DNA from 2 places in the Pseudomonas sp. TMW 2.1634 genome. Region 2 is predicted to be linked to the other one. Evidence: riboswitches for the same ligand, from Rfam matches in the RefSeq annotation. Region 2 holds a riboswitch; the other holds the start of a gene.

Region 1 (16,024 bases), 1.5 Mb from region 2:
GCAAGCGCATTAGCGATGTTGCGGGGCCCGATCAGGAGACGTCCTTATAATCGGGGGGAGATTGTAGCGAAGAAACGTGGGCAATTGATCCTGTTAAATGACTTTTATTGGTGCGCCGGTCAGAGGCCCAGCAGCGGTTGCACCGTCGAACGCCGTGCGGGCGAGGCAATACGGGCGTTGGCGGGTAGCACCTGGTGCAACCAGTTAAGGCGGATTTCTTCGATTTCGACCCAACTGTCGCCGACCGGCGGTTGTTTGCATTGCTTGAAGGCCTGGCAGCGGCCTGCCGGATCAAGGCGGGCGAAGCAGCGGTTGGGGCGGTTGAGGCCGAGCAGGGTCAAGAGCATGTTCATGGCGGCACCTGTTGAGTCAGTCGTTGCGACTATGCCCTGAGCAGGTGACATCAGGATGAATTGGCCATGACAGGAGGGTGACAGCTTGCAGCTAGTTCGCAGGCGTCCGGCACCCTATACTGACGGCCTGTTATACCCAGTCCTGGAGAGATAAGCATGTTGCAACGCCTGTTGTTCGGTTTGATTACTGTGACCAGTTTGACCCTGGTCGGCTGCGCCCACAGCCCGCAACAACTCAGCCCGCAACCCAAGCTGACCACCCAGCTCGCCCCCGTGGGTCGTGGCCAGCCAGTGGTGGTGCGTGTGGTGGACGGTCGTCCTTCGCCAACCCTGGGCACCCGCGGTGGTATGTACCCGGAAACCAGCGCGATCAGCGTCAGCAGTGCCGACTTGATTCCCAAGCTGCAAGCCCAGGCCGAAGCGGCCGTGCGCCTGCTGGGTTTCACCCCGACAGCCAACGCGATGAACGCACCAACCCTGACCGTGACCCTGGCCGAACTCAAGTACCAGTCGCCCAAGGACACCATGTACGTGACTGAGGCTACCATCGGCGCGACCTTCCGCTCCGATGTGAAGAACGGTGGCCGTACCTATAGCGGCCGTTATGGTGCCTCGCTGGACCAGCGCTTCGGCATGGCGCCGAATCAGGAAACCAACACCAAGCTGGTGAGTGACGTGCTCAGCGACGCCCTGACACGGGTGTTCAAGGACCCGACCATCGGTCGTTTGCTCAGCGAGTAATCGCAGGCAAAACAAAAAGCCCGAACTCGTGGAGTTCGGGCTTTTTTGTGTTCGAAGGTTTCAGGCCGCTTCGGCGTACAGCTCCAGGCGGCTGACGCCGGTGAGCAGGTCGGTCTCGGGCAGGTCGGCATGGGCGTGGCCGCTCAGGGCGCAGTAAACCAGCCAGTGGCGGTCTTGCACGTTAAAGGCCAAGCCCTCGATCAATGCCTGCTGTTCGTCGCTGGGGGCGATAAGGTACAGGCGGTCCTGGTTTTCTGCGTGCAACATGACAAGCTCCGTGTCGGTGTCGAGGGGCCACAGAGTGGCCTCTCTACATGGCGATACGGTGACAGCAGAAATTACCCTTGTGGGAGCGGGCTTGCTCGCGATGCTGACGACTCGGTCGTTCTGCTTGACCGTGTTGATGCCATCGCGAGCAAGCCCGCTCCCACAAGGGTGGATGGGGTTACAGGGGCAACCCCGCCTTGATCCGATACTGGTTACGCACCGGCATCGCATACTGCAGCACCAGATACGGGCGATGCTCGGCCGGGCAGGCGTCCAGGCGGCGTTGCCATTCCTGTTGGGCCTTGGCCAGCTCTTCGGCACCGAATACCTCGGCGGCGGTGGGCACTTGCAGCTCGGCCTCAGCCTCAGCCCACTGCGCATACGCCAGGTAGTGCGCCGGGAACAGGCGGTAGCCGCTGAGAATATGACGATCCATTTCCGCGGCAAGCAATTTGCTGTCCTCGAAAGGTTCGGTCACCGGGGCGGCAAAGTTCACATGCACGCGGCCTTTATAACCGGTAATGCCGTTGGCGATGCTGGTGTCGTCTTCGCCCGGGGCCTTGCTGTAGGTGCCCGTGGTGGCGCGTATGTACAGCTCGCGGGCCTTGGCCTGGTCACAGGGGTCGTATTCGTAGCTGATCGACACCGGCGTCAGGTTCAGCGACTGGATGACCTCGGCAAACGGCTCGTCCTTGCGGCTCATATGAAACATTTTCAGGATCGCCGAGTCGGTGCGGTCATCACCGTCCTTGGCCCGGCCTTCCGCCTGGGCAATCCAGATCGACTGGCAGTCGTTACGGATCGAGTGGTTGATATAGGCCGACAACAGTTGATAGGCCGCGAGCTTTTCCCGGCGCCCGGTGATCGAGCGGTGCACGATAAAGCTCTTGTTCAGGCGCATCAGGTCGCTGACAAACGGCTTTTGCAGCAGGTTGTCGCCAATGGCAATGCGCGGCGTCGGCAGGCCGGCGTGGTACACGGCGTAATTGACGAAGGCCGGGTCCATCACGATATCGCGGTGGTTGGCCAGAAACAGGTAGGCGCTGCCAGACTTCAGTTGCTCGACGCCCGTGTAGGTCACGCCGTCGGTGGCATGCTCGATGGTGCGGTCGACGTAAACCTCGACCTTGTCCTGCAAGGACGCAACCGAATTGACGCTGGCGAACTCTTTGCGCAGGCGATGAGCTATAAGTGGTTTTAACAGCCAGCCGAAAGCGCCAGCCAGGCGCGGAAAGCGAAAGTGGGTCAGGATATCCAGAAACGCCTTGTCGCTGAGCAGCCGGGCCAGCACTGCTGGTACTTCGGCGTCGTCGTAAGGTCGGATGCTATCGAATTGGCCCATCATGCTCTCTTGTTGGAAACGACTAGGGTTGGTACGCAGGGCAGGGCAAAAATAATAGCCCTGCTAATAGACCGGCGATTATACGCACAAGTCACTCTGGAGACCGCGATGCTTGAAACTGAACGCTATGAATGCCCCTATTGTGGCGAGCCGGCAGAAGCGGTACTGGATCTTTCGGGGGGCGATCAAAGCTACATTGAAGATTGCCCGGTGTGTTGCCGACCGATCCTTTTCCATCTTCAGACCGATGGTCATGAATGGATGCTCGATGTACAGACCGAGAATGAGTAGTGAGTGAAGACCATGCAACGCATCTACGAGCCGGAAAACCTGATGGAAGCCGAATTGTTGCTGGGCATGCTGGCCAGTGAAGGCATAGCGGCGACCCTGCAGGGCCGTGATTTGATTGGCGGTACCGGGGAGTTGCCGGCCTTGGGGTTGTTGGGGCTGGCGGTAGCCGATGATCAGGCGCGCTGCGCACGCGCGTTGATCGATGCGTACAATGCGGCCACGCCGGTGGCGGGCGATGAGCCCGACAGCGTTGCAGATGTACTGATCTGCTGACGCCTGCAGCGGTTTTTTCAGTGCTATATAAAAGAAGAGTTGTGCTGCCCCATGTGTGGACGTTTTGCCCTGTTTCGCTGGAACCCTGCGTTTGCAGCCTTGCCCGGTTTTCCGGCGGATCAGCAGGCCCAGTGGAACATTTCGCCCAATGATTCGGTATTGATCCTGCGTGCGGGGGCCGAGCCTGGCCAGCGAGAACTGGCGCGGGCGCGCTGGGGCCTGACCCCGGCCTGGCTCACTGACCTGTCGCGTACCCCGGCCCACGCCCGTGCCGAAACTGTGGTCGAACAGCCCATGTTTCGCGATGCCTTGCGCGAGCGTCGCTGCCTGATCCCGGCCAACGGCTTTTACGAGTGGCGCGGCACGACCCGCAAGCGCCCCTATTGGCTAACCCCGGGGGAGGGCTCCTCGCTGTTTTTTGCCGGTATCTGGGAGGCCTACCCGGTGGCCGGGCATGTGTGGCTCAGTACTGCGGTGATCACCCAGGCTGCCGCCAGCCAGCGCCGCCCGCTGATTCTGGATGAGGCCGGCCAGCAGGCCTGGCTTGACCCGCAAACCCCGCTGCATGTGCTGCAGGCACTGCTGGCCAGCCAGCAGATGGCGTTGCGCGAACGGCCTTTGGCCAATCTGGTCAATGATCCCAAACTCAATGCCCCCGAGTGCCTGACGCCGGGTTGAGATACGATGCGCAGCATCTTTATGGAGAGCTTTGATGGGTAAGTTAGCGGTAGTGTGCGCCGTGGGCGCCGGGTTGTTGCTGGGCGGCTGTCAGGCGGTGAATACCACCAATGGCGGCGCCGTGGGCGTAGAGCGCAAGCAGTACATGTTCAGCATGCTGTCGAGCCAGCAGGTTGATCAGATGTACGCGCAGTCGTACCAGCAGACGGTCAGCGAGGCCAGTACCAAGGGCGCCCTGGACAAAACCAGCGCCAACGCCAAGCGCCTGCAGGCCATTGCCAACCGGTTGATTGCCCAGGCCCCGGCCTTTCGCCCGGATGCCGCGCAATGGAACTGGGAAGTGAACCTGATCAAGAGTGATGAACTTAACGCCAACTGCGGCCCTGGCGGCAAGATCATCTTTTACAGCGGGATCATCGAACAGCTCAATCTGAGCGACGATGAAATTGCCGCGATCATGGGCCATGAAATTGCCCACGCCTTGCGTGAGCACGGGCGTGAATCCATGTCCAAGGCCTACGGTATCGAGATCGCCAAGCAGGGTGCTGGCGCCTTGTTGGGGTTGGGGCAGGACAGCCTGGGGCTGGCTGACACGGTGGTGAACTACAGCCTGACCTTGCCCAACAGCCGCAGCAATGAAAACGAAGCGGACCTGATCGGCCTGGAGCTGGCAGCCCGTGCGGGTTACAACCCGAATGCGGCGATCACCCTGTGGCAGAAAATGGCCCAGCAATCACAGAATGCACCGCCGGAATTCATGAGCACCCACCCGGCCTCCAGCAGCCGGATCGCGGCGCTGCAAGCGGCCATTCCAAAAGTCATGCCGCTGTATCAGCAAGCGCCGAAATCGTGACGCTTGTTGTGGGAGCGGGCTTGCTCGCGATGGCGTCTACGCGGTTCAACTGAAAGACCGCAGTGCCTGTATCGCGAGCAAGCCCGCTCCCACACAAAGTCTGGGTTACACCCAGCCGCTGATCTGCATTGCCTTGTACACCGCCACGACGGCCAGTACCACGAACGCAGTGGCAGCCAAGCGGCGGATAAGGGTCAACGGCAGTTTGTCGGCGGCAAAGTTGCCCGCCAAAACCACCGGCACGTTGGCAATCAACATGCCCAGGGTGGTACCGATAATCACCAGCCACAAGTCCGGGTACTGCGCGGCGAGCATGACGGTCGCCACCTGGGTCTTGTCCCCGATTTCGGCAATGAAGAAGGTGATCAGCGTGGTCACGAACGGCCCGTACTTGCGTGCGGTGCTGGCTTCGTCGTCGTCCATCTTGTCGGGCACCAGGGTCCACAGCGCGGTGGCGGTAAAGCTCGCGGCAAGGATCCAGTGCAACATGGCATCGCTGAAGAAGGTACTGAACCAGGCACCTACGGCACCGGCTGCAGCATGGTTGGCCAGGGTCGCGACCACGATACCGGCAATGATCGGCCAGGGTTTGCGAAAGCGTGCGGCCAGAATGAGGGCAAGGAGTTGTGTCTTGTCGCCGATTTCGGCCAAGGCAACGATTGCAGTAGGGACAAGCAGGGAATCGAGCATCATCAGGTGGTTTCCAGGGGCGGGTCGACACGGCTATGACACGTACAGCCTCCCCGCCCCGGGTAAGGTGTTCGTGTCATAGGTCTTGTCAAACCCCGGTCCGTCTGTGCGGACACCTGGGTCGCATACGCCATGGTCTGTTGACCAAGTATGTTGACGTATGCCGGACGAGCTTGACGCTCGTGGGAGACTACTCCCCTAGGACGGAGCGGATTCTGCCTAGGCAAATCCGATCCGGCAAGCCCTTATTTTTACAACGTATCAACGACGCTTGGCGCTGTAGATGCGAAACCCCTGACCTTCGGCCTTGACCGAACAGGCACCGAAATGCTCTTCGATCAGCGGCTGGTAGCGCAGGAAGCTGTTGGCCACAATCCGCAGTTCGCCGCCTGATTTCAGATGTTTGGCTGCTTTTTGCAGCAAGTTCTCGGTGGCGTGGTAATCGGTGTGTACCCCGACATGGAACGGCGGGTTGCTCAGGATCGTGTTCAGCCCCATCGGCGCGGCGTCGATGCCGTTGCCGGTAATCACTTCGCCTTCCAGGCCGTTGGCGGCCAGGGTCAGGCGGCTGCTGGCAGTGGCGAAAGCATCCACGTCGAGCAAGGTGACGTTGTTGTGCGGGTAGCAACGTTTGACCGCAGCCCCGAGCACGCCCGCACCGCAGCCGAAGTCCAGCACGTGGCCGCTGGGCAGCTTGTCCAGATGCTCAAGCAGCAGGGCGCTGCCGCGATCCAGGCGGCCGTGGCTGAACACGCCGGGCAAACTCACGACCTTGAGCGGGCCTTCGGCCAGCGGCAGTTCGTAATGTTGCGCCAGCTCATGCAGCACCGGTGCCGCAGGCGCGTTTTCCACGGTCACTTGCCACAGCTGGCAGTGCCGTGCGCTGTCGAGCTTGCGCGGTTTGCCAAACGGGATCAGTTGCTTGGAGGCGCCTTCGATGCCGCCCTTTTTTTCACCGACCAGAAACACGTCGGCACCCGGCAGGCGGGCGGCCACGGCCTTGAGCACGTAGTCGCTCAACTCCTTGGACTTGGGCAGAAACACCACGGCGGTGTCGAACGCCCGCTCAGGGATATCGACACCGAACTGCACGCGCCCGGCAAAACGGGCGTCGAGCACGGCCTGGTCACCGGCATGCCAGCACCAGCCGTGGGCATCGGGCAATTCGTTCAGCAACTCGTCAGCCGGCAAGCCGACCAACAGCACCGAGCCTTGAAAGTATTCAGGCTGACGAAGCAGTACTTCACTGCGCGGATCCATAATCTGCTCCTCAAAAAGGGGCGCAGTCTATCAACTGACGACCCGCAGCGCTGTACCGTTAAAGAACGCTTCGGCGTTTTGCGCCAGTTGGCCGACGATCCGCTGCCGGGCTTCACGACTGCCCCAGGCGCTGTGCGGGGTGATGATCAGGCGCGGAATGTCGGCGGCAAGCAGCGGGTTGCCGTCGCGGGGCGGTTCGACGCTCAGCACATCGGTGGCGGCGCCGCCCAGGTGACCGCTGCGCAGGGCGTCGGCCAGTGCCTGTTCGTCAATCATGCCGCCGCGTGCGGTGTTGACCACGAAGGCACCGGGCTTGAGCAGGGCCAGTTCGCGGGCGCCGATAAAATTACGCGTGTGCTCGGTGAGCGGGCAGTGAAAGGTCAGGGCGTCGACCTGGGGCAGCAGTTCGTCGAGCGCAAGGCGCCCGGCACGGGCCGGGCGCCCGGGGATCTGGCCGATCAATACGCGCATGCCGAACGCTTCGGCCAGTTTCGCCACCGCGCTGCCCAACTCGCCGTGACCGAACAGGCCCAGGGTCTTGCCTTCCAACTCGACAATCGGAAAATCCAGCAGGCAGAACTGTTTCGACTGCTGCCACTGGCCATCGGCCACGGCCTTGTTGTAGTCCACCAGGCGCGTGGCCAGTGCCAGCAGCAGGCCCAGGGTGTGTTGCGCCACCGACGGCGTGCCGTAGCCCTGGCAGTTGGCCACGGTGATGCCCCGGGCGCGGGCGGCCTCAAGGTCGACGTTGTTGGTGCCGGTGGCCGCCACCAGAATCAGCTTCAGGTCCGGGCAGGCCGCCAGGGTTTGGGCGTTGAGCACGACTTTATTGCTGATGGCCACACGGGCGCCTTGCAGACGCTCGATCACATTGGCTGGCGTGGTGTCTGCGCACAGTTGCACGTCGCCGAAGGCGCGACGCAGCGGCTCAAGGTCGAGATCGCCCAGGTCCAGTGAGGTGTAATCAAGGAATACGGCGCGCTGAGTGTTAGTCATCAACTGTACCTTTTGTGCTGTGAAATGAAGGCGTAATGTGGCGAGCCTAACAGAAGAAACAATTTGTAATGGAGCGGCGCATGTACTGGACAGAATTTTTGACTGTTGCCCTGATTCACCTGCTGGCGGTGGCCAGCCCCGGGCCTGATTTTGCCGTGGTGGTGCGCGAGAGCGTCACTCACGGTCGCCGCGCGGGGATGTTTACCGCCTTTGGTGTGGGCACGGCGATTTTCGTCCATGTCGGTTATTCGTTGCTGGGTATTGGCATTATCGTGTCGCAATCGATTGTGCTGTTTAACGCCCTGAAATGGCTGGCGGCGGCTTACCTGCTGTATATCGGCATCAAGGCCTTGCGGGCCAAGCCGGCCGACCCTGCAGCGCTGGCGGCCAGCTTGCCGGTGGGCGAACGCACGGCGCGCGGTGCTTTCACCTCGGGCTTCGTGACCAACGGGCTGAACCCCAAGGCGACGCTGTTTTTCCTGTCGCTGTTTACCGTGGTGATCAACCCGCATACCCCGCTGTCGATTCAGGCCGGTTATGGCGTGTACCTGGCAGTGGCCACCGGGGTGTGGTTCTGCATGGTCGCGATGCTGTTCAGCCATCAGCGCGTGCGTACCGGTTTTGCCCGCATGGGCCACTGGTTTGACCGCACGATGGGCGCGGTACTGGTGGCGCTGGGTGTGAAACTGGCATTTACCGAGATGCACTAATCGCCAAATATCCCGTAGCAGCTGCCGAGGAACGAAGGCTGCGTCCGATTGCGAAGCGATCGTAAAACCTTTGTCTGCGGCTTAACAGGTAGGCAGCGAACTCAGGTTTTACGACGACTGCGTCGCCGGACGCAGCCTTCGTTCCTCGGCAGCTGCTACGAGGGTAGGAGTGTTCTTGTCAAAATCCAGATTTGCTTCATCCTTGCGGGCCTATCGCAGTGTGCCCACGGAGAAGTATCGATGTCCTCAGTCCACCGGTCCTGGCGCCACGCCAAGCTGGCGCTGGCAGTCAGCCTCGCGTCGACGTCCGCCTGGGGCGTGAGCTTCAATGTCGGCCCGGTCGAGGGGCAGATCGATTCCGAGTTGTCCATTGGCGCCAGTTGGTCCACCGCCAGGGCCGACAGCAAGCTGATCGGCGCCAATAACGGCGGAACGGGCCAGTCGCAGATTTCCGATGATGGCCGTCTCAATTTCAAGCGCGGCGAGACTTTCTCGAAAATCTTCACCGGCATGCACGCCCTGGAGCTGAAGTACGGCGACAGCGGCCTGTATGTGCGCGGCAAATACTGGTACGACTTCGAGCTGCAGGACGACAGCCGCCCCTTCAAGGCCATCAGTGACAGTGGTCGCCGGGCCAGTGCGCAATCGGCCGGCGCGCAACTGCTCGATGCATTCGTGTATCACAACTACGCCATTGCCGATCAACCCGGCGCGGTGCGCCTGGGCAAGCAGGTGGTCAGTTGGGGCGAAGGTGCGTTTATCGGCGGTGGCATCAATGCCATCAACCCCACCGACCCCGCGGCCTATCGTCGGCCGGGCACGGAATACAAAGACGGCCTGGTACCGGTCAATCTGTTCTATGTGTCGCAAAACCTCACCGACAACCTCTCGGCCGACGCCTTCTACCAACTGGACTGGGAACCGTCCGAGGCGGACAACTGCGGCACATTTTTCTCCCAGTCTGACGTGATTGCCGACGGCTGCAGCGGCAACTACCGGGTGATGAGCAAGCGCTCGGCCCTGGATGTCGCTGACCTGGCGGCGCTCACATCGGCGGGTGCAGAGGTGAACGAGGAGGGCGTGCTGGTGCGCCGTGGCGCCAACCGCAATGCGCGCAACAGCGGGCAATTTGGCCTGGCCATGCACTATATGTTCGAGCCGCTGGACACCGAGTTCGGCGCCTATTTCATGAATTACCACAGCCGCGACCCGATCCTCAGCGCCGGCGCTGCAGCGCAATCGGCCTACAACGCAGCGGCGGGCGCGGGCGGGCTGGCGCCGATGATCGTGGCCGGTAATTCCAGCTATTACGTCGAGTACCCCGAAGATATCCGCCTGTACGGTGTGAGTTTTGCCACCACGTTATCCACAGGCACGGCCTGGAAAGGTGAATTGAGCTACCGGCCCAATGCCCCGGTGCAACTCAACAGCAACGACCTGTTGTACGCCAATGTCACGTTGCTGCCCGGCCTTGCCGATGCATCGCCACTGACCGTGACGCCTGGCGCGGATGTGCAGGGTTATCGGCGCAAGGAAGTCACACAGTTGCAGACCTCCCTGAGTCATGTGTTCGATAACGCGATGGGGGCCGATCGCCTGACGGTCACCGGCGAAGTGGGGGTGACACATGTGGCTGGCCTGGATAGCCCGTCCGGGCTGCGCTACGGGCGTGACCCGGTGTTTGGCTCCGCAGGCACTGACGGCTTCACCACGGCCACTTCCTGGGGCTACCGTGGCCGGGCGGTGTGGCAATACAACAGCGTGCTGCCCGGGGTGAACCTCAAGCCCAGCCTGGGGTGGTCCCATGACGTCAGCGGCTACTCGCCGGGGCCTGACGCCAGCTTCGAGGAAGGCCGCAAGGCCATCAGCCTGGGCCTGGACGGTGAGTACCAAAACACTTACACCGCCAGCCTGTCATACACCAACTTCTTTGGCGGTCGCTACAACACCCTCAGTGATCGCGATTTCATGGCGCTGACGGCGGGGGTGAAGTTCTGAATCGGGATTTGTGGGCAGGCGATCGGGCGACTATTGTTGATTCAGTGCAAATGTTTTCGATCAAAGGAATTTTTACCGTTGGTCGTGTTCCAACGCCTATAAAGGTCTAATGCCTATGGCCTTTGCCCCCAGAAAGATTGATCAGGAGCTTCACCATGTTCATTTCGCGTCGTTTGATTGTTGCTGCAAGTGCGGTTGCCTTGCTGGCCGGCTGCGCTACGCCCAACCCGTATGACAACCAGGGCCAGGCATCTTCCGGCACGGGCTTGAGCAAGACCGCCACCTACGGTGGCCTGGGGGCTCTGGCCGGTGCTGTGGCGGGTGCTGCGATCGACCATAACAACCGTGGCAAGGGCGCGTTGATCGGCGCCGCTGTGGCGGGCCTGGGGGCTGCGGGTTATGGCTATTACGCCGACAAGCAGGAAGCAGCCCTGCGTGCGAGCATGGCCAACACGGGCGTTGAAGTTCAGCGCCAGGGCGACAACATCACCCTGGTGATGCCGGGCAACATCACGTTTGCAACCAGCTCGGCCAACATTGCGCCAAGTTTCTATCAGCCGCTGAACAACCTGGCCAACTCGCTCAAGCAATTCAACAACCAGAACCTGATCCAGATCGTGGGTTACACCGACAGCACCGGTAACTACAACTACAACATGCAGCTCTCGCAGCAGCGTGCGCAAAGCGTAGCGACCTACCTGACGTCTCAAGGTGTCAGCGGCCAGTACCTGTCGGTCAAAGGCATGGGCCCGGCTGATCCGATTGCCAGCAACGCCACCGCAGATGGCCGCGCACAGAACCGTCGCGTGCAGGTGACCCTGGCGCCAATCCCGGGCATGCAGTATCAGCAGCCGGGTCAGGTGCAGCAGTACCCTTGATCAGTACCTCGTAGCAGCTGCCGAAGGCTGCGTCCGGCTGCGCAGCAGTCGCAAACCCTGGGTGCGGGGTTTGCCTGATACACGGTGACGGCTGATCTTGCGACGACTTTGTCGTCGATCGCAGCCTGCGGCAGCTGCTACGGGGGCGCAAGACACACAACAAAAAGCCCCGCGATCCTTGCAGATCGCGGGGCTTTTTGTTGTGTGCAACTTTTACTTCTTCAGGCCGTAATGCTCATCGAGCATGCCCGGGCCGTTGGGGCTTTTTGGTGCGTAGTCCAAAGGCGGCTCGGTGCTGTGCGGCGGGGTGATGCGCTCGCGATGCGGTTGTGGCACATCCGGGTGCAGGGCAGCCAGCAGGCGTTGGCGAGTCTGCTCGTCCAGGGCCAAACGGTTGGCGCCCTCGGCGAGGTGTTCTTGCACGTCCTGATAGCTCTGAGTGAGTTTCTTCACCAGGTTGGCGGTGGTGTTGAAGTGGGTAACCACTTCACTTTGGTAACTGTCAAAACGTTCCTGGATGTCGTCCAGCTGACGCTGCGTGCGGTTAGGCACGGCATTGGGCAGCAGACGAGCAACCAGAAAACCAATGGCGACACCGGCAACCAGGGCGAGAGTCGGCAACAACCAAATCAAGAGCGAGTGTTCCACGAGTCCTTCCTCTATAAACGGCTTTGCTTTACGTTAACGGCTCGGACCTGCGCTGTATACCGCGATGCACTCGCAAATATGTCAGACAGAATCTATCAGCTAGACGAGTCGACCCCATCTGAGGTCACGGAGTTCCCTCTTGCTTACCCGCGAAACCCCCGTAGTAATTGCTGGCCCGGTCGGCCAGCTTGAAGCCCTCTACCTTGATTCTGCTGAGCCCAAGGGCCTTGCGCTGCTGTGCCACCCCAATCCGGTACAGGGCGGCACCATGATGAATAAAGTGGTTTCGACCCTGCAGCGCACTGCCCGTGATGCTGGCCTGGTTACCTTGCGATTTAATTACCGTGGCACCGGCGCCAGTGAAGGCAGCCACGACATGGGCAGCGGTGAAGTGGACGATGCGTTGGCCGCCGCTCGCTGGTTGCGGGCTAAACACCCGGACTTGCCGATCACCCTGCTCGGTTTTTCGTTCGGCGGTTTTGTTGCTGCCAGCCTGGGTGGCCGGCTCGAAGCTGAAGGCGAGCAGCTGGCGCGGCTGTTTATGGTGGCACCGGCAGTGATGCGCCTGCGTGACGAAGACACCTTGCCCCACAACTGCCCGATCACCGTTATCCAGCCCGAAACCGACGAAGTGATCGATCCGCAGCTGGTCTATAACTGGTCAAACGAGCTGTCGCGCCCCCATGAGCTGCTGAAAGTGGCAGAATGCGGACACTTTTTTCACGGCAAGCTGCCCGAGCTCAAAGAGTTGGTAGCGCCACGCCTTTCGAATTGATTGCAGCCTGATAAGCGATTACCCATGACCTCTCGTACTCGTATCCTCACCGGCATCACCACCACCGGTACGCCGCACCTGGGCAACTACGCCGGGGCCATCCGCCCTGCGATCGTGGCCAGCCGCGACCCCAATGCCGATTCGTTCTACTTCCTGGCCGACTACCATGCCCTGATCAAGTGCGATGACCCGCTGCGCATTCAGCGCTCGCGTCAGGAAATCGCCGCGACCTGGCTGGCCGCCGGCCTGGATGTGGAGCGTGTGACCTTCTACCGCCAGTCCGATATCCCGGAAATCCCCGAACTGACCTGGCTGCTGACCTGCGTGGCAGCCAAGGGCCTGCTTAACCGCGCCCATGCCTACAAGGCTTCGGTGGACAAGAACTTGGAAAACGGCGAAGACCCGGATGCAGGTATCACCATGGGCCTGTACAGCTACCCGGTACTGATGGCCGCGGACATCCTGATGTTCAACGCCAACAAGGTGCCGGTGGGTCGTGACCAGATCCAGCACGTTGAAATGGCCCGCGACATTGGCCAGCGCTTCAACCACCTGTTCGGCAATGGCAAAGAGTTTTTCGCCATGCCCGAAGCGCTGATCGAAGAAAGCGTGGCCACCTTGCCGGGCCTGGACGGTCGCAAGATGTCCAAGAGCTATGACAACACCATCCCGTTGTTCAGCAGCGCCAAGGACATGAAAAGCGCGATCTCGCGCATCGTCACCGACTCCCGTGCGCCGGGCGAAGCCAAAGACCCGGACAACGCGCACCTGTTCACCCTGTATCAGGCGTTCTCGACACCCGTGCAGGCGGCCGAGTTCCGCAGCGAACTGTTGCAGGGCCTGGGCTGGGGCGAAGCCAAGGAGCGTCTGTTCAAGTTGCTGGATGCCGAGCTGGGCGAGTCCCGCGAGCGTTACCACGACCTGATGTCGCGTCCTGACGATATGGAAGACATCCTGCTGGCCGGCGCGCAAAAAGCTCGCAAAATCGCGGCACCTTTCCTTACCCAGTTGCGCGAAGCGGTTGGCCTGCGTTCGTTTGTCAGTGCCGCGCAAACCGCCGCCTCCGGCAAGAAAAAAGCCGTCAAGGGCCCGCGTTTTGTCAGCTTCCGTGACGAAGACGGCAGTTTCCGTTTCCGCCTGCTGGCAGCCGATGGCGAGCAATTGCTGTTGTCGCGCAGTTTTGCCGATGGCAAGACGGCGGGGCAGGTGACCAAGCAGCTGCAAGCCGGTGAGCCGCTGGATGTACGCAGCGACGCGCTGAGCTTCAGCGTCTGGCTGGGCGACGCCTGTGTGGCCGACAGCCCGGCTTTTGCCGACAGTGCGGCGCGTGATGCGGCGATCGAAGCCTTGCGCCTGGCCCTGGTGCCAGCGCAAGACTGAGAAACTGCGACGTTTCGTCTCAGGTTTGATTGCCATTCCCAAGGGTCGTCGCTACAGTGTCGGCCCGTTTTTGTTGCCTTGCTAACGAATTATGACGCCTCTAGAACGATATCAAGCAGATCTGAAACGCCCGGACTTCTTCCATGATGCCGCGCAGGAAAACGCTGTGCGCCATTTGCAGCGTCTGTATGACGACCTGGTCGCTTCCTCGCAGAGCAAGCCCGGCCTGTTTGGCAAGCTGTTCGGCAAAAAGGAGCTGACCCCGGTCAAGGGCCTCTACTTCTGGGGCGGCGTAGGCCGTGGCAAGACTTATCTGGTCGATACATTCTTTGACGCCCTGCCGTTCAAGGAAAAGGTGCGTACCCACTTCCACCGCTTCATGAAGCGCGTGCACGAAGAAATGCGCACCCTCAATGGCGAAAAGAACCCGCTGACCATCATCGCCAAGCGCTTCTCCGATGAGGCGCGGGTGATCTGCTTTGACGAATTCTTTGTGTCGGACATTACCGACGCCATGATTCTCGGCACCCTGATGGAAGAGCTGTTTAAAAACGGCGTCACCCTGGTGGCCACGTCGAACATCGTGCCGGACGGTCTGTACAAGGACGGCCTGCAGCGTGCGCGCTTCTTGCCCGCCATTGCCCTGATCAAGCAGAACACTGAAATCGTCAACGTCGACAGCGGCGTCGACTATCGCTTGCGTCACCTCGAGCAGGCCGAACTGTTTCACTTCCCGCTCAACGAAGAGTCCGAGAAGAGCCTGCGTGAGAGCTTCAAGGCGCTGACGCATAACTCCAACAGGGCGATCGAAAACGATGATCTGATCATCGAAAACCGCACCATCCGCGCCTTGCGCACCTGTGATGATGTGGCCTGGTTCGAGTTCCGCGAGTTGTGCGACGGCCCGCGCAGCCAGAACGACTACATCGAGCTTGGCAAGATCTTCAACGCTGTGATTCTCAGCGGTGTCGAGCAAATGGAAGTGAAAACGGACGATATCGCCCGGCGCTTTATCAACATGGTCGATGAGTTTTACGACCGCAACGTCAAGCTGATCATCTCGGCCGAAGTTGAGCTTAAAGACCTGTACAAGGGCGGGCGCCTGAACTTTGAGTTCCAGCGCACCCTCAGCCGCTTGCTGGAAATGCAGTCTCACGAATACCTGACGCGGGCGCACAAACCCTAGTCGAGAAACAGGCCTGCATTGCAGGCTTTTTTTTTGCGCGCTCGCTTCTAGGCTTCGGCAGCCTTGAACCCCAGGCGCTGTACATGTTTGGCGACTTCGCGGCCCATGCCTGCGCCGATCAATAGCCATATCAGGATGCGCGCCTTGTACGGGCACAGAAACCCGCACATCACCGCGCCGCGGTCGATCAGGTCCATCTCGCTGCCGATAAACCCGTAGCACGCTTCGGCGGTTGGGCCTGAGCCTGTGCGGCTTGCCACCAGCACCGGAATTTCGGTGGTGATCTGGTCGATCAGGTCCACCCAGTCGACACTGACATGGCCGCCGCCGAAAGCGCTGACCACCAGCGCGTCATATCCCAAGGCCAGTATGTGCTCCAGCAACACCGTGTCGGCTGCCAGGGTGGTGGGCAGCAGGGCCACCCGGTGATGAATGGAGCGGGGCATGGGCAGAACGGTGCGTGCGCCAGTTTTTCGCAGATAGCAGACCCGGTTTTCGATCATCAGCCCCACGGGGCCGAACAGGGGGGAGCTGAAGGCTTCCAGAGCCATCGATGAGGTTTTACGCACATGCAGGGCCTGGTGAATCTGGTCGTTCATGACCACCAGAACGCCGCGCTTGCGGCTTTGTGTATCCATAGCCACCCTGGCGGCATCGAGCAGGTTGGCGGGGCCGTCGGCACTGGGGCGGTCGCTGGGGCGCATG
Region 2 (16,024 bases):
GAGCCTGAACATTCAGAGCACGCCCGCCGCCACGGCCAGCAAGACGACGGACAGTACTGCCGTAAGTGATGCTGGCGCGACGGCCACCGAACAGGTCAAGCCGCGGGCAGCGCGAGACGCCAATGCAGCGCCGCCGGCTGACACGGATGACGACAGCTCGGACACGGTCAAGCAGATTAAAAAGCAGATCGCGCAGTTGCAAAAGCAGCTGCAGCAGCAGATGCAGGCGCTGCAGAGTATTCAGGCCAGTGACCAGAACGAGGCCAGCAAGGCTGCAGCCGTAGCCGGAGCACAGGCCCAAGTGACGGCGACGGCAGCAGCGTTGCAGGCGGCGACGGCCGCCTTGCTGCAAGCATTGACGGCCCAGGGCAGCGGCAGCTCGGGATCTATGGTCAGCACGTCGGCATGAAGGGTGACAGGTAATCCCGGAAGAGATCCGGTATTACAATCGAGTGGCTACAAAGCAACGCCAAACTCTTGTGGTTGCGGGCTTGCCCGCGATGGTATCGCTGCGGTGTACCTGCCAGACCGTGTTGTCTGCATCGCAGGCAAGCCAGCTCCCACAGATTATGCATGGCCAGCAGAATTCACGGCTTGCAGGATCATTGTGGGAGCGGGCTTGCTCGCGATGGTATCGCTGTGGTGTTCTGGCCAGACCGCGTCGCCAGCATCGCAGGCAAGCCAGCTCCCACAGGTTTTGCATGGCCAGCAGAATTCACGGCTTGCAGGATCACTGTGGGAGCGGGCTTGCCCGCGATGGCATCGCCGCGCAATACCTGACAGACCGCGTCGCTTGCATCGCAGGCAAGCCAGCTCCCACAGGTTATGCAAGGCCTGCAGAGTTCACGGCTTGCAGGATCATTGTGGGAGCGGGCTTGCCCGCGATGGTATCGCTGCGGTGTACCTGCCAGACCGTGTTGTCTGCATCGCAGGCAAACCAGCTCCCACAGGTTATGCATGGCCAGCAGAATTCACGGCTTGCAGGATCATTGTGGGAGCGGGCTTGCTCGCGATGATATCGCTGCGGTGTACCTGCCAGACCGCGTCGCCTGCATCGCAGGCAAGCCAGCTCCCACAGGTTATGCAAGGCCAGCAGAATTCGAGGCTTGCCAGAATCCCTTGTGGGAGCGGGCTTGCCCGCGATGGTATCGCTGCGGTGTACCTGCCAGACCGTGTTGTCTGCATCGCAGGCAAGCCAGCTCCCACAGGTGATGCATGGCCAGCAGAATTCGCGGCTTGCCAGAATCCCTTGTGGGAGCGGGCTTGCCCGCGATAGCAGCGCTGCGGTGTACCTGCCAGACCGTGTTGTCTGCATCGCAGGCAAGCCAGCTCCCACAGGTTATGCATGGCCAGCAGAATTCACGGCTTGCAGGATCATTGTGGGAGCGGGCTTGCTCGCGATGATATCGCTGCGGTGTACCTGACAGACCGCGCCGCCTGCATCGCAGGCAAGCCAGCTCCCACAGGTTATGCAAGGCCAGCAGAATTCACGGCTTGCAGGATCATTGTGGGAGCGGGCTTGCCCGCGATGGTATCGCTGCGGTGTACCTGCCAGACCGTGTTGTCTGCGTCGCAGGCAAGCCAGCTCCCACCAGCGATGGGGTGCGCTCACCCTTTGGGGCCTCATGGTGGGCTTCAGCGGCTAGCGTTTTTGCGCAACCTTACAAACGAACAACCCAACACAAAATTTACCCTTTCACCCTTCCTGCACATTTTGCTGTTATCCTCAGCCCCTCTTTGGGGAGTAGCTGGCCGTCATGCAAGTGGCGGCGCTCTGGTCAACATTCTCGGCAACCTGCCGTGGCCACAGCATCCATCTGGATTTGCGAGACCAACGTCATACCTGTGCTGAAGTCGGGCGCGCAGTGCTATGTCGTTGTCTCAAGCCCGGCTGGATGACTGAATTGAACCCAATTGCCCTGATTCTCCTGGCATTCGCCATGTCCACCGACGCTTTTGCCGCCGCCATCGGCAAAGGCTCAAGCCTGCACAAACCCCGTTTCAGCGAAGCCCTGCGCACCGGCCTGATCTTCGGTGTGATCGAAGCCATCACCCCCGTGATCGGCTGGGCCATCGGCCAGGCAGCCAGCAGTTACGTTACCCAATGGGACCACTGGATCGCCTTCACCCTGCTGCTGGGCCTGGGCCTGTACATGATCTACAACGGGGTAAAACCTGATGGAGACGAACCCGAGGACAAACCCTCGCAACACTCGTTCTGGATTCTCGTGGTCACCGCCGTGGCGACCAGCATCGACGCACTGGCGGTAGGCGTCGGTCTGGCCTTTGTCGACGTCAATATCTTCGTCGCCGCAGCCGCCATCGGCCTGGCGACCATGACCATGGTGGTCATCGGCACCATGCTGGGTCGCGCGCTGGGTAGCCTGGTCGGCAAGCGCGCCGAGATTGTCGGAGGGGTGGTGCTGATGATCGTGGGGGCCACGATCCTGTATGAGCACCTGAACGCTGCATGATACGGCCGGGGGTCTGGCCCTGCGCCAGCCCCCCGTTTTATTCAATCCGGCGAACCGCTGCGGTTGAGCCGCTGCATGGTCCAGGCAAACCACGCCAGGGCCAGCCCTGCCAGCGTGCCCCCCACCAGACCGATCCATGCAAAGCCCAGGTGGCTGCCCACCGTGCTGCCCAGCAGCGCTCCACCACCGATGCCGATATTGTAAATACCGGAAAACATCGCCATTGCTACATCGGTCGCATCAGGGGCCAGCGTCAGCACCCGGGATTGCATCGCCAGCCCGAATGCCATGATCGCAATCCCCCAGACAATGCTCAGCGCCCCCAGGGTGCCAATCCAGCTACTGGCCGGCAGCAACAGCAACAGGCACAGTGCAAGCAGGCCTACCGCCGTCAGCAGGAAAGCCAGCGGGCCGTACTTGTGAAACCAGCTGAAGCACAACGAACCGATAATCCCTGCACCGCCGAACAACAGCAGGACCACGGTCACCGTGCTGCCGCTCATGCCCGCCACGTTTTGCACAAAGGGTTCTATATAGCTGTAAGCAGTGAATTGCGCAGTAATGACCAGCGCAGTCAGCACATACACCGCCACCAGCGCGGGGCGTTTGAACAGCACCGGCAGGCTTCTGAGCGAGCCCGAATTCTGGCTCGGCAACAACGGCAAGGTGCGCACCAGCCATAGCACCAGCAGCACCGCCAAACCGGCAATCACCAGGAAGGTAGTACGCCAGCCCATCGCCTCCCCGAGCAAACGCCCCAGGGGCACCCCCATCACCATCGCCAGCGAAGTACCGGTGGCCAGCAGGCCCAGCGCCTGAACCTGCTTGCCCTCCGGCGCCAGCCGCACTGCCAGCGAGGCGGTAATCGACCAGAACAGGGCGTGGGACAACGCTACCCCAATGCGGCTAACCAACAGGACGCCAAAGCTGTTCGCCAGGCTCGATAACACATGGCTGGCGATAAACAGCCCGAACAACACCAGCAGCAACTTGCGCCGTTCGACGTTGCGCGTCACCAGCATGATCGGCAGGGAAGCCAGCGACACCACCCACGCATAAATGGTGAGCATCAACCCGACCTTGGCCGTGGTCATGTCAAAGCTGGCACCGATGGCGCTGAGCAGCCCCACTGGCACGAACTCGGTGGTATTGAACACAAACGCGGCCAGTGCCAGCGCGATAACCGGCTGCCAGTTGGTCTGGGAGGTAGAAGTGGGGTTGGTCATTTAAGGGGGGCGCTACTCGCTATCGGTAATCTGACAGGTTCATGACCGGGGGTTTCGAGCCAGAACCACATGGGTCTGTAGTTTATAGCCTTCTCGCGGGGCCGGTGGTGAACATCAGGCAATTTTCTGTACGGGTTTGTTTAGAACAGGCCCACCTCAGGATTCAAAGGTTTGCATCCTGAGTCTGCCGGGTTGTCTGTTATTAAGGTTCGACGCAAAACAATAATCGAACCTCAAGGAAGACCCCATGTCATCCCCCCAACCCGCTCAGGCCAAGGTCGTTTTCGGCCTGTTCTGCCTTGCCAGCTACCTGTTGTCACTGGCCTACGGCATCACGTTTTTATTGGCCATGCAGCTCAGCGCTCACGGCGGCACTGAATCGGATGCGGGTACGATCATCTCGGCGGCCATGCTCAGTACCTTTGTTGCGGTGGTTTTTGCCGGGCACCTGACTGACCGTTTTGGTGCGCCCCGCACCATCGCCGCCGGTGCGCTGCTGCTGGCTGCGGCCTGCCTGGGGTTCGCCTGCGTGCCAGGCTATGGCGCGGCGGTGCTGGCCTTCGGTTTGCTGCTGGGGTTGGGCTGGGGGGTGTTTTACACCCTGGGGCCAATTGTCGTGGCCCTGCTGGTGGAGCCCATGCAACGGGTCAAGTACTTCGCCTTGCTGTCGGGCAGCATGATGACCGGGATCGGCACAGGCCCTTTGCTCGGTCGTGTAGCACAGGGGTTGGGTTATCCGCTGGCGGCGGCATTTGCGGTGGCGGCCGGCGCCAGCTTGCTGGGTGGCCTGCTGTTCTTGTTGCTTGGCCCGAAGATCAAGGGTCAGGGGCCGGTCACGGTGTGCAAGATCACGCCCCGGGCCGCCGCGCTGGTACTGCGCTCCAAAGCGGTCTTTGCCATTGTGATGGTCGGGCTGGGCGGCGCAATCTTCGGGGGGCTGTCGAGCTTCCAGACCTCGTATGCCGCACTTAACCAGCTGGATTATTCCTTATTTTTCCTGGGTTTTATGAGTGCAGCCATCTCCTGCCGCTTGCTGGTCGCAGGGTTTATCGTCAAACGCGATCCGTATCTGATGTCGTGCCTGCTGACGGCCCTGATCGTGGTGTCGGTGCTGATGCTGATGTTTTTCGTCAGCAGCGCTCTCACCTATCTGCTGGCTGCGGTGGTGCTTGGGGTCGGCTATGGCCTGACCTATTCGGTGATCAACGGGCTGGCCGCCAACGAAGCGCCCACTGGCTACACACCACAGGCACTGGTGCTGTTCAGCATGGGGTATTTTGTCGGGGTATTCGGTTTTCCGTGGCTGGCCGGGCGGGTGATTGTCAGCTACGGGATGACTGCATCGCTGTGGATCATACTGCTGATCGCCCTGGGCAACTGGGCGATCACCCTGGGGCGGCTGGTGTGGCGGCGCAGCCGGGGTTTGGCCGGGGCGTGTCCGGTGTCGTCAGGTTCGGGCGCTGTTTAACGGCAATACCGTCACGCCTTCAACACGAGCCCGCCGCCTGCGCAGAGGCCTGGGCTCACTCAATATCCCCCAACGGGATAATCTGCGCACTGCCATGTCGCACTCCGCGTTCGGCCATCACCTGACGCGTGAGTTGCGTGACCTCCCCCACCGACCCCTTGAGCACCGAGACTTCCATGCACTTGCCCTCGTCCAGATGCACATGCAACGTCGACAGGGTCAGGTCATGGTGCTCATGAAACGCCGTGTTAAGGCGCTTGGACAGCTCCCGGGTGCCATGCTCATACACATAACTCAGGGTCGCAACACAAGCACTGGTGGGGTTGCCCTGCTCCGGCTCCAGCAGCCCGGCGCGCAATAAATCTCGTATGGCCTCCGAACGCCCCTGGTAGCCGTGGCTGCCTACCCGCTCATCAATCGCTGCCAACAAGGCATCGTCCAGCGAAATAGTGACCCGTTGCATCTGATTGGCCTCGCAGTTATGAACTTTTGACATAGACTTCATACCCGACATCTGATGAGGCTAACCGCCATCAATTGAGGGAGACGCAGTGTGAAGCAGTCACGGACTAAAAAACAGCTGGCCTTGTGGATGATTGGCGCCTGCCTGAGCACAGGTATTTCCACGGCCCGGGCCGCCGAGCCGGCCCCCACACTTACCTACTCCTGGCCGACCAACGCCGGCCCGCTCGACCCTCGTGGCTACTCGCCCAACCAGATGTATGCCCAGGCGATGGTCTATGAACCCCTGGTGCGCTACACCGCCCAAGGCACCCTGGAACCCTGGCTCGCCACGCAATGGCAAGTGTCGCCCGACGGCAAGACCTACACCTTTACCCTGCGCGACGGTGTGACCTTCAGTGATGGCAGCCCCTTCAACGCCAGCGCCGCCAAGGCCAACCTTGACGCGGTGCTGGCCAACAGCAAGCGTCACCAGTGGATGGAACTGGTGGCCACCCTGCAAAGCGTCGAGGCACCGGACGAACACACCCTGGTGCTCACCCTCAAACACCCTTATTACCCGACCCTGATGGAACTGGCGCAGGTGCGTCCGCTGCGCTTTGCCGCGCCCGACGCCAAGCCCGGCGTACCGGTGGGTACCGGCCCCTGGGTACTGACGCAAACCCGCCGTGGCGAGTTCGACCGTTTCGAGCGCAACGCGCACTACTGGGGCGCCAAACCGGGCTACGGTTCGGTACTGGTGAAAGTCATCTCCGACCCGGACAGCCGCGCCATTGCCCTGCAAACCGGCGAGATTGACCTGATCCAGGGTGCCGACGGCGAAATCTCCCCCGGCACCTTTGTGCGCCTGCGCGATTCGGGCTTCAAGACTGCCATTTCCGCACCGCTGGCCACCCGTACGGTGGCGATGAACACCGCTCTGGCACCGACCAATGAACTGGCCGTGCGCCAGGCGATCAACCAGGCCGTGGACAAGGACACCATCATCGCCAGGGTGCTGCACGGCCAGGAGCCGCGCGCCGATGCGCTGTTCGCCAGCAACATGCCGTATGCCGATCTGGGCCTCAAGGCCCTGCCCTATGACCCTGAACAGGCGAAAAAAACCCTCGAAGCGGCGGGCTGGAAAGTCCCTGCAGGCAAACGCATTCGCGAAAAAGACGGCCAGCCGCTAAGCACCGAACTGGTGTTCCTGGGCCCCAGTGCCCTGCAAAAAAACCTCGCCGAAATCATTCAGGGCGAACTGGCCAAGGTCGGTATCGAGGTCAAGTTACGCGCCGAAGAGGACGGTGCCCTGGTGCAACGCCAGCGCGAGGGCAAGTTCGGCATGATCTTCGCCGACACCTGGGGCGCGCCGTATGACCCGCACTCGTTTGTCAGCTCCATGCGTTACGCCGGCCACGCCGACTACATGGCCCAGCGCGGCCTGCCGATGAAGGACGCCATCGACCGGAAAATCGCCGAGGTACTGGGCGAAACCGATGAGGGCAAACGGGCCGACGATTACCGCGACATTCTCACTACCCTGCACGATCAGGCGGTGTACCTGCCGATTTCCCACCTCACGGCCATCAGCGTCAACGGCAAGAGCGTCGACAACGTGCAGTTCGGCAGCACGCTGTTTGACGTGCCGTTTGAAGTCATGCACCCAACCACCGGGAAGCCATAAACCATGCTGCGCTATATCATCCTGCGGCTTGTGCTGCTGATCCCGGTGTTGCTGGGGGTGTCATTGATCGTCTTTGTGCTGCTGCACCTGGGCAACGGCGACCCGGCCCTGGACTATCTGCGCCTGTCGCAGATCCCGCCCACCGACGCCGCGCTGGCCGAGGCGCGCCATGCCCTGGGCCTGGACCGGCCGCTGCCCGAGCAATACCTCACCTGGCTGTGGAATGCCCTGCATCTGGACTTCGGCATGTCCTATATCACCGGGCGCCCGGTGCTCGATGACATCCTTTATTACCTGCCCGCAACCCTGCAACTGGGCGGGCTGGCGTTACTCACCACGCTGGTGATGAGCATTCCCCTGGGCCTGGCGGCGGCCCGCTGGAAAGGTCGCTGGCCCGATCAGGTGGTGCGTTTCATCACCTTTATCGGCGTATCGATGCCCAATTTCTGGCTGGCTTTTTTACTGATAGCGCTGTTCTCGCTGTGGTTGGGCTGGCTGCCACCGATGGGCCGTGGCGGCCCGCAGCATCTGCTGATGCCGGTGCTGGCGATTGCCCTGATGTCGATGTCGATCAACGCCCGCCTGCTGCGCGCCAGCCTGCTGGATGTGCGTGAGCATCGGCATGTGTTCTACGCCCGGGCGCGTGGTCTGAATGAAAAGCGCGTATGGCGTGACCATATCCTGCGCAATGCCTGGATGCCGCTGGTGACCGCCACCGGCATGCATATCGGCGAGTTGCTCGGTGGCGCGCTGGTGATCGAAACCATCTTCGCCTGGCCCGGCGTGGGGCGCTTTGCGGTCAGCGCGGTGCTCAACCGCGACTTCCCGGTCATGCAATGCTTCACCCTGCTGCTGACCACCCTGCTGGTGCTGTGCAATCTGGTGGTGGACATCTGCTACGCCTGGCTCGATCCGCGCACACGTTTCTCGGGGGTGATGGCATGAGCACCGTGGCTGCTGTTTACACCGGCAAAAAAAACGGGGCGCGCATCGGTTATGCGCTGGTCGCCCTGCTGCTGTTGATGGCGCTGTTCGGCCCCTGGCTGGCGCCTTACGACGCCACTCTGGTGAATCTCGACGAACGCCTGCTGCCCGCCAGTGCCAGCCACTGGCTGGGCACCGACCACCTGGGTCGCGACGTACTATCGCGGCTGATCGTCGGCACGCAACTGTCCCTGGGCAGCGTGGTGCTGGTGCTGGGCCTGGTGTTGGTACTGGGCGTGGTGATTGGCGGTATCGCCGGGATTGTCGGGGGCAAGGTCGACATGTTCCTGATGCGTCTGTGCGACATGTTCCTGACCTTCCCCACCCTGGTGCTGGCGTTCTTTCTGATCGCCTTGCTGGGTACCGGCCTGACCAACGTGATCATCGCCATCGCCCTGTCCCATTGGGCCTGGTATGCACGCATGGTGCGCGGCATGGTCCTGGCCCAGCGCAACCGTGACTATGTGCTGGCGTCGCGACTGGCCGGTGCCTCGCGCCTGACCCGGCTGCGCCAGCATGTGATGCCCAACGTCGTCGGGCAGCTGCTGGTGCTGGCGTCGATGGACATTGGCCACATGATGCTGCATGTCTCGGGCTTATCCTTTCTGGGCCTGGGCGTCAGCCCGCCGACCCCCGAATGGGGGGTGATGATCAACGATGCCAAGGAATTTATCTGGACCCAGCCGCAACTGCTGCTGTGGCCGGGGCTGATGATTTTTATCTCGGTCATGGCCTTCAACCTGCTGGGCGACGCCTTGCGCGACCGCCTGGACCCCAGCGTACTGGCGGAGATCAAGGAATGAAGCAGACATTGGTGATTCGCGGCCTGACCCTCAAACACCGGCAACGCACCCTGGTCGACCGCGTCGACTTGACCCTCAAGGCCGGTCAGGTGCATGCCCTGGTCGGGGCCAGCGGTTCAGGCAAGTCGCTGACCAGCCTGGGCATCCTCGACCTGCTGCCCCCCGGCGTACACAGCACTGGCGCCAGCCTGCTGCTGGACGGCCAGCCGGTGGCTGCTGCGCAATTGCGCGGGCGCCAGGTGGCGCTGGTGCTGCAAAACCCGCGCAGCGCCTTCAACCCGGTGCGCTCCCTGCGCCAGCACGCCCTCGAAACCCTCCAGGCCCGTGGCCTGCAAGGGGTCGAGGCCGAGCAACTGATCCAGGCCACGTTGCATGAAGTGGGCCTGCACGATGACCAGCGGGTACTGGACTCATTTGCCTTTCAATTGAGCGGCGGCATGCTGCAACGCATGATGATCGCCCTGGCCCTGCTCGCCGACAGCCGCTTCTTGCTGGCCGACGAACCCACCAGCGATCTGGATGTGGTTGCCCAGGCGCGCTTTCTCGACCTGCTGCAGCGGCTGGTGGAGCAGCGCAACCTTGGCGTGCTGTTGATCACCCATGACATGGGCGTGGTGGCACGCTGCGCCGATCAGGTCAGCGTCATGGCCCACGGCCGTATCGTCGAACAGGCCGATGTGCACCAACTGTTCAATGCCCCGCAAAGCCAGGAAGCGCGCACGCTGCTGGCGGCGCACCACTCATTGACAATGGAGAGCTGCGCGCCATGAGTTTTATTCAAGTACGTGACCTTGAGCACGGCTACAGCGCCGGCGGACTGTTCAGCAAACGGCATCGGGTGCAGGTGCTGAGCGGCTTGAACCTGGACCTGCACGAAGGCCAAAGCCTTGGCCTGCTGGGAGGCAGCGGCAGCGGCAAAAGCACCCTGGCGCGCCTGCTGATGGGCCTGGAAAACGCCGACCGGGGCAGCATTGTGTTCAAGGGTCAGCCGCCGTTTTTGCAGCGCGTGCAGATGGTCTTTCAGGATGCGCTCAGCGCCTTCAACCCCCAGCGCAGCATTGGCTGGAGCATTGCCGAGCCTTTACGCCATCTTTCGGACATGGACGCCGCGGCGTGCAGGGCCCGGGTTGAGCAGTTGCTCCAGCAAGTCCAGCTTGAGGCCCGTGACATCGACAAGCTCCCGGCACAACTGAGCGGCGGGCAATTGCAGCGCGCCGGCATTGCCCGGGCCATGGCGATCGGCCCGCAGTTGATCATCCTCGACGAAGCCCTGTCCAACCTGGACCGGGTGCTGCAAGTGCAGATTCTGGATTTACTGGCGCTGGTACGGCGCGAGTCGGGCACCGGCTTTTTGCTGATCACCCATGACCTGAGCCTGGTGCAGCGGTTTTGCCAGCGGGTGGTGGTATTGGCAGAGGGCAAGCTGGTGGAAGACCTGCCGGTCACGGCGCAGATGCGCTTTACCCACCCCGCTGCGCGGACCTTGCAGGAGGCGGTGTTGCCGGCGATGCCGAGGGCAAAAGGAGTTCGTTGTGAGGCAATGAGCCTTTAGCATTCGCGTCGTATGGACAAGCCAAGCGTTTGAAGCAGGGATAATCCCTTGTGGGAGCAGGCTTGCCCGCGATGGCAGCACTTCGCTCATCCAGATGGAACGAGGTGCCTGCATCGCGGGCAAGCCCGGCTCCCACAGAGAAAATATGCCTGTCGCAAATCCTGCATTCAAACAGGTCGGCCGGGCGGCCGCTTCGCGTCCGATCGCAGCCTCGCTGCGCTCCTCAGCGACTACTGAAGATAAAAGTCACGGCCTGCCAGTTGCACCCATTCAATGTTCATCTCGGTTGCCTGCACGGAGGGATGAGCCGAGTATGGTGCGCGGCACCGCGCCAACAAATGACTTCGATGGGCTAACACCCAGTGGGTAGTGAGATGAATCTGAGCTTGCAGGATGTGGCCTGGCATGACGCGATGGGCCGCGTGATCGAAACCCTCGACCGCCCCAATTTCTGGACTGCGCTGGTGCGTCTGCTGGGCCGCTATGTGCCCGTGGACAACTGGGTGGTGCTGATCTACAGCGCCGGCAAGCCGCAGGTACTGGCCGAGTCCCCCGGTGCAGACGGTGGCATGGATTCGTTGTTCCAGGACTACCTCAAGGGCCTGTACCTGCTCGACCCGTTCTATATTGCCAACCGCGAAGCACCACAGAGCGGGTTAGTCCGCCTGCAGGACGTGGCCCCGGAATGCTTTGAACAGACCGACTACTATCAGCGCTATTTCCGCCTCAATATCGTCACCGACGAAGTGCATATCAATGTGCAACTCGATAGCCAACGCACCCTGAGCCTGTCCCTGGGCAGCCAGTGCCGCTTCAGCCTGGAACAGGGCGCGTTGCTGGGGTTGGTACGGCCCTGGGTAGCAGCACTGATGCGCCAGCGCCTGATGTTTGAACGCGACCCCGGGGAGGCACCGGAGCAGCCTGGCAACTGGCAAAGCCACCTTGAAGCGGCTGCCGAGCAGTTGACCACGCCGCTGACCGCACGGGAAATGGAAGTCGCCCTGCTGCTGCTAAGTGGTTGTTCGAACAAGGAAATCGCCCGCAAACTGGTGATTTCGGCCGAGACCGTCAAGGTCCATCGCAAGCACATGTACGGCAAGTTGGGAATCAAGTCACAGTCCGAACTGTTCTCGTTGTTTTTACAGGCGCAGGAGTAAAAACAACCTACCGTCGCACGTCCTTGCAGTGTAAGTTTGGAAATGTTTTGTTTCATTTACTTCATTTTTCAACTCAATGACCTGTACAGGAATGCCCTGCAAAATGGACTTTTCACTTAAGCAACTGGCCGCTGCAACCCTGATGATGGCCAGCCTTGCTGCGTTCAGCAGCTCTGCCCACGCCACCATCACCCCGCAACAGAGCGCGGTCATCCTCAAGACCTTCAGCGACAGCAAGGTCACTGACTTCCGGCAGTTTCTGGGGGCTTTGGGCAAGAGCGAGCTGGCACAAAAAGATAACCTTGGCCCGACCATCAGCGCCTTTATCGACAACAAGGCATTGACCGCAGAGCAGCAGAACGAAATCTATCGTCTGCTGGGCCTGTATACCCGTCTCAAATATGGCAAGGCAGCCACTGAAACCCTGCGCGAACTGGTGGCCATCCCGACGGTAAACCTGGACGACGTGCCCCAGTACGAAAACCCGCAGTTCCTCAAGATCGCCGACAAGATCAAGGACCTCGCCAAGGCCTTCAACCTGAACTTTCGCAATATCGACAACCGCGTCTATGAAGTCTCCCTCGAAGGCAGTGGCGATGAAGTGGTCGGTATTCACGCCCACGCCGACGTCGTGCCGGTAACCGCGGAAAACTGGGTACTCAAGGACGGCACCAAGCTCGACCCGTTCAAGGTCACGCTGATCGGCGACCGCATGTACGGGCGCGGTACCGAAGATGACAAGAACGGCATCGTGGTGGCGATGTACGCCATGAAAGTCATCAAGGAAGAACAACTGCCACTGGCCAGGAACTTCAAGTTGCTGATCGACACCACCGAAGAAACCAGCGGTGATGCCATCCCTTATTACTTCGAGCACAACCCGGTGCCCAATTACAACCTGGCGCTGGATGGCGGTTACCCGGTGGTGATCGCCGAGAAAGGCTACGGCACCGTTATGGCCAGCTTTGCCCGGCGGCCCGGTGCTGGCCAGGGTGCAGAAATCGTTTCGCTGACCGGCGGCATGGCCACTAACCAGATCCCGTCGACCTCGGTCGCCACCCTGCTCACCGCCCAGCCTGCTGAACTGGCGGCCAGCCTGAACAAGGCCGGGGCTGAATATGCCAAGCGCAATGGCGGTGATTTCGAGATCAATGCCAAGGTGGTGGGCAAGGATGTAGTGCTGACCGTGACCGGTGTTTCGGCTCACTCCTCGGAGCCCGAGTCGGGGGTCAACCCGGTGGCGCGGATGCTCGATTTTATCAGCAGCGTTGACGGCCAGATTGCCCTCAAGCACAACCACATTACCGACGCTGCGCACTATGCGGCCGACAACTGGGGCCTGGACTACAAGGGTGGCAAGCTGGGGGTCGGTTTTGCCGATGAGTTCATGGGGCCGCTGACCACTTCGCTGACGTTTGTAGGGCTGGACGACAAGGCGCTCAAGCTGGCGGTGAATTTGCGCGTGCCCAAGGGCAAGTCGCCTGAATCACTGAAAGCGCAGATTGCCGAAAAGCTGGCGGCCTGGAGCAAGAGCAAGCAGGTGCCGGTGACCTTCGACTACACCATTGCCGAGCCGATGTACCGCAACCCCGAGGGTGAGTGGGTCAAGGCGTTGCTGGCGGTGGCCAGTGAAAACCTGGGCATGGAACACACGTTCGGTACTTCGGCGGGTGCAACCTCGGTGCATGAACTGCCCAACGGTGTGCAATTTGGCCTGGCCATGCCCAATGTGAAATACACCGGGCATACGGACAATGAGTTCAAGACGGTCGAGCAGTTTATGCTGGACCTGCAGATCGTTACCGAGATGATGGCCCGGGTGGGGCAGTTGCCGAAACTCTGACAGGTACAGGACCGCGTAGTCGCTGCCGAGGAACGAAGGCTGCGAGCTTTTTGTTCGAGTCGCTGCAAGGCAAGAGCTCGCAGCTTTCGTTCCTCGGCAGCGACTACGGGATTACGGGATCAAGCGGCTTTCCAGCCCACCTGCTGCAACGCCGCCAGTAAACGCTCAGGCTTGAGCGCCAGCACGGTGTTGCCACATCCGCTCAGGTCATCCGCACCGAGCATGGCATTGAGTATCGCCTCCTCTACCGCATCCGCCGCCGCCACAAACAGCGGCGAGATGTAGTCGTTGTTGACCATCCGCAAGGCCGTGGTCGGCTCACCCGGATGGCCGAAGTTGGCCGCCGGCAAGTTGCTGTTGCCCACCGCAAAGGCAATAAAAATATCGCCGCTGGAGTCTTCAGTACCGCCCCCCACTCGCGCCAGCCCGACACTGGCACGCTGCGCCAGACGGGTACACTGGTGCGGCAACAACGGGGCATCGGTAGCAAGGGTAATCACGATCGATCCCATGCCCGGCACACCCACCTTTTTCTCGCGTTTAAACGGTGACGGCACGTCACCCAACATCGTACCCACCGGGTACCCCCCCACCCGCAAGGCTTCGCGCACTCCGTAGTTGGCCTGCACCAGCACACCGACGGTCCAGCCACCCTGCTCCGGGCTCAGCACCCGCGAGGAAGTGCCGATACCGCCCTTGAACTCGTGACAGATCATCCCCGTGCCACCGCCCACACTACCCTCCTGCACCGGTCCTGAGCTGGCATCCTGCAGCGCCAGTTGCACATGCTCGGCCGTAACATGCTGGCCCCAGATATCGTTGAGCGTGCCGTCATAGGTTTCCAGCACCACCGGCATGCACCAGTAGGTGTGCTGCTTGCCCATCTCGCGCTCGGCCGCCACCAGCGCATCGCGCACCACGCCGACGCTGTGGGTATTGGTATAGGCAATCGGCGAGGTCAGCAAACCCGCTTCGCGAATCCACTCCAGGCCCGTGGCATCGCCGTTGCCATTGAGCACATGCACGCCGGCAAAGCACGGTTGCAGGTGCGTGGCTCCCGCACGCGGTTCAATCACGGTGACACCGGAATGGATGGATACGTCGCCGGTTTCAACGTTGAGCGTGTGATGACCTACGCGCACACCCGGCACGTCGGTAATGGCGTTGAACACGCCGGGGGTGCCCGAACCGATGGTGATGCCAAGCTCACGGATACGCATGGTGCTGTTCTCGTCGTTCGATTAAGTGCCGCCAGTGTAGAAACCCGGCAGGCACTTGACGATAACCCCCATGCACTACCCCCGAGGGGTTACTTGTCCGACTTGATACTGGTCCACACCCGCGTGCGCACGCGTTCCATTTTTTGCGGCAGCGGCTGCACCACATACAAGGACTTGAGTGCCTCGCTGGTCGGGGTCAGGTTGGGGTTGGCGGTGATGTCCTGGTTGATCAGCGCCAGCGAGTCCTTGTTGGCATTGGGGTAGCCAAGAAAGTCGCTGATCCCGGCAATGACCTTGGGCTCCAGCAGGTGGTTGAGGAACTCGTGGGCCTCTTCGACATTTTTCGCACTTTTAGGGATGGCGAAGGTGTCAAACCAGATCGGCGCGCCCTCCTTGGGCAAGCGCCAATCCACCACCACGCCGTTACCGGACTCTTTGGCGCGGTTGCCGAACTGGTAGAAGCTGCCCGAATAGCCGATGGCCACGCAGATGTCGCCATTGGCGATATCGGTCATGTACTTGGCGGAGTTGAAGTAAGTCACATAGGGGCGGATCTTGAGCATCAGCGCCTTGGCTTTTTCATAATCGGCCGGGTTCTGGCTGTTGGGGTCCAGGCCCAGATAATGCAACGCCAGCGGCAGGATTTCCGAAGGCGAATCGAGCATCGCCACGCCGCAGGATTTCAGCTTGGCCATGTTCTCGGGCTTGAACACCAGGTCCCAGCTGTCCACCGGCGCATTTTCCCCCAGGGCCGCCTTGACCTTGGCCGGGTTGAAGCCGATCAGCACGGTGCCGTACATGTAGGGCACGGCGTACTGGTTGCCAGGGTCGTTGGTGTCCAGCAGCTTGAGCAGTGCCGGGTCCTGGTGCTGCCAGTTGGGCAGCTTGCTCTTGTCCAGTTTCTGGAACACCCCGGCCTTGATCTGGGTATCGAGGAACTGATTGGACGGCACCACCAGGTCATAGCCGGAGTTACCGGTCAACAGTTTGGCTTCCAGGGCTTCGTTGGTGTCAAAAGAGTCCCAGGTGACCTTGATGCCGGTCTGTTTGGCGAAGTCCTTGGGCACGGACGGCAGGATGTAGTCGGCCCAGTTATAGACCCGCAACTCGCGTTGCTCGGCATGTGCAGCGCTGGCCAGCAGGGTCAGCCCGCAAACAGTGGCGCCCAT

What was found. A riboswitch is a leader RNA that binds a small molecule or an ion and turns the genes downstream of it on or off. The one in region 2 is predicted to bind manganese.
Region 1: linked by a shared signal. The riboswitch ahead of BFC21_RS22655 (TMEM165/GDT1 family protein) and the one ahead of mntP (manganese efflux pump MntP) in region 2 are both predicted to bind manganese.

Annotation. Positions count from the first base shown of each region.
Region 1 covers NZ_CP016849.1:4,760,744-4,776,767, forward strand. The annotation lists gene BFC21_RS22610 (hypothetical protein) at 120-353, opposite strand; gene BFC21_RS22615 (YajG family lipoprotein) at 510-1,094, shown strand; gene BFC21_RS22620 (hypothetical protein) at 1,155-1,361, opposite strand; gene BFC21_RS22630 (1-acyl-sn-glycerol-3-phosphate acyltransferase) at 1,540-2,706, opposite strand; gene BFC21_RS22635 (CPXCG motif-containing cysteine-rich protein) at 2,812-2,994, shown strand; gene BFC21_RS22640 (putative signal transducing protein) at 3,007-3,267, shown strand; gene BFC21_RS22645 (SOS response-associated peptidase) at 3,319-3,945, shown strand; gene BFC21_RS22650 (M48 family metallopeptidase) at 3,980-4,798, shown strand; gene BFC21_RS22655 (TMEM165/GDT1 family protein) at 4,904-5,488, opposite strand; yybP-ykoY riboswitch at 5,580-5,699, opposite strand; gene BFC21_RS22660 (class I SAM-dependent methyltransferase) at 5,750-6,748, opposite strand; gene BFC21_RS22665 (2-hydroxyacid dehydrogenase) at 6,779-7,744, opposite strand; gene BFC21_RS22670 (LysE family translocator) at 7,825-8,454, shown strand; gene BFC21_RS22675 (DUF1302 domain-containing protein) at 8,695-10,452, shown strand; gene BFC21_RS22680 (OmpA family protein) at 10,608-11,330, shown strand; gene BFC21_RS22685 (YhcB family protein) at 11,544-11,978, opposite strand; gene BFC21_RS22690 (alpha/beta hydrolase) at 12,118-12,753, shown strand; gene BFC21_RS22695 (tryptophan--tRNA ligase) at 12,778-14,133, shown strand; gene zapE (cell division protein ZapE) at 14,225-15,319, shown strand; gene BFC21_RS22705 (asparaginase) at 15,367-16,024, opposite strand, start outside.
Region 2 covers NZ_CP016849.1:775,171-791,194, reverse strand. The annotation lists gene BFC21_RS03715 (hypothetical protein) at 1-409, shown strand, start outside; yybP-ykoY riboswitch at 1,728-1,898, shown strand; gene mntP (manganese efflux pump MntP) at 1,905-2,474, shown strand; gene BFC21_RS03680 (sugar transporter) at 2,516-3,700, opposite strand; gene BFC21_RS03675 (MFS transporter) at 3,948-5,168, shown strand; gene nikR (nickel-responsive transcriptional regulator NikR) at 5,224-5,631, opposite strand; gene nikA (nickel ABC transporter substrate-binding protein) at 5,722-7,296, shown strand; gene nikB (nickel ABC transporter permease subunit NikB) at 7,300-8,241, shown strand; gene nikC (nickel ABC transporter permease subunit NikC) at 8,238-9,083, shown strand; gene BFC21_RS03650 (ATP-binding cassette domain-containing protein) at 9,080-9,853, shown strand; gene BFC21_RS03645 (ATP-binding cassette domain-containing protein) at 9,850-10,635, shown strand; gene BFC21_RS03635 (helix-turn-helix transcriptional regulator) at 11,010-11,792, shown strand; gene BFC21_RS03630 (dipeptidase) at 11,896-13,635, shown strand; gene BFC21_RS03625 (P1 family peptidase) at 13,755-14,855, opposite strand; gene BFC21_RS03620 (polyamine ABC transporter substrate-binding protein) at 14,945-16,024, opposite strand, start outside.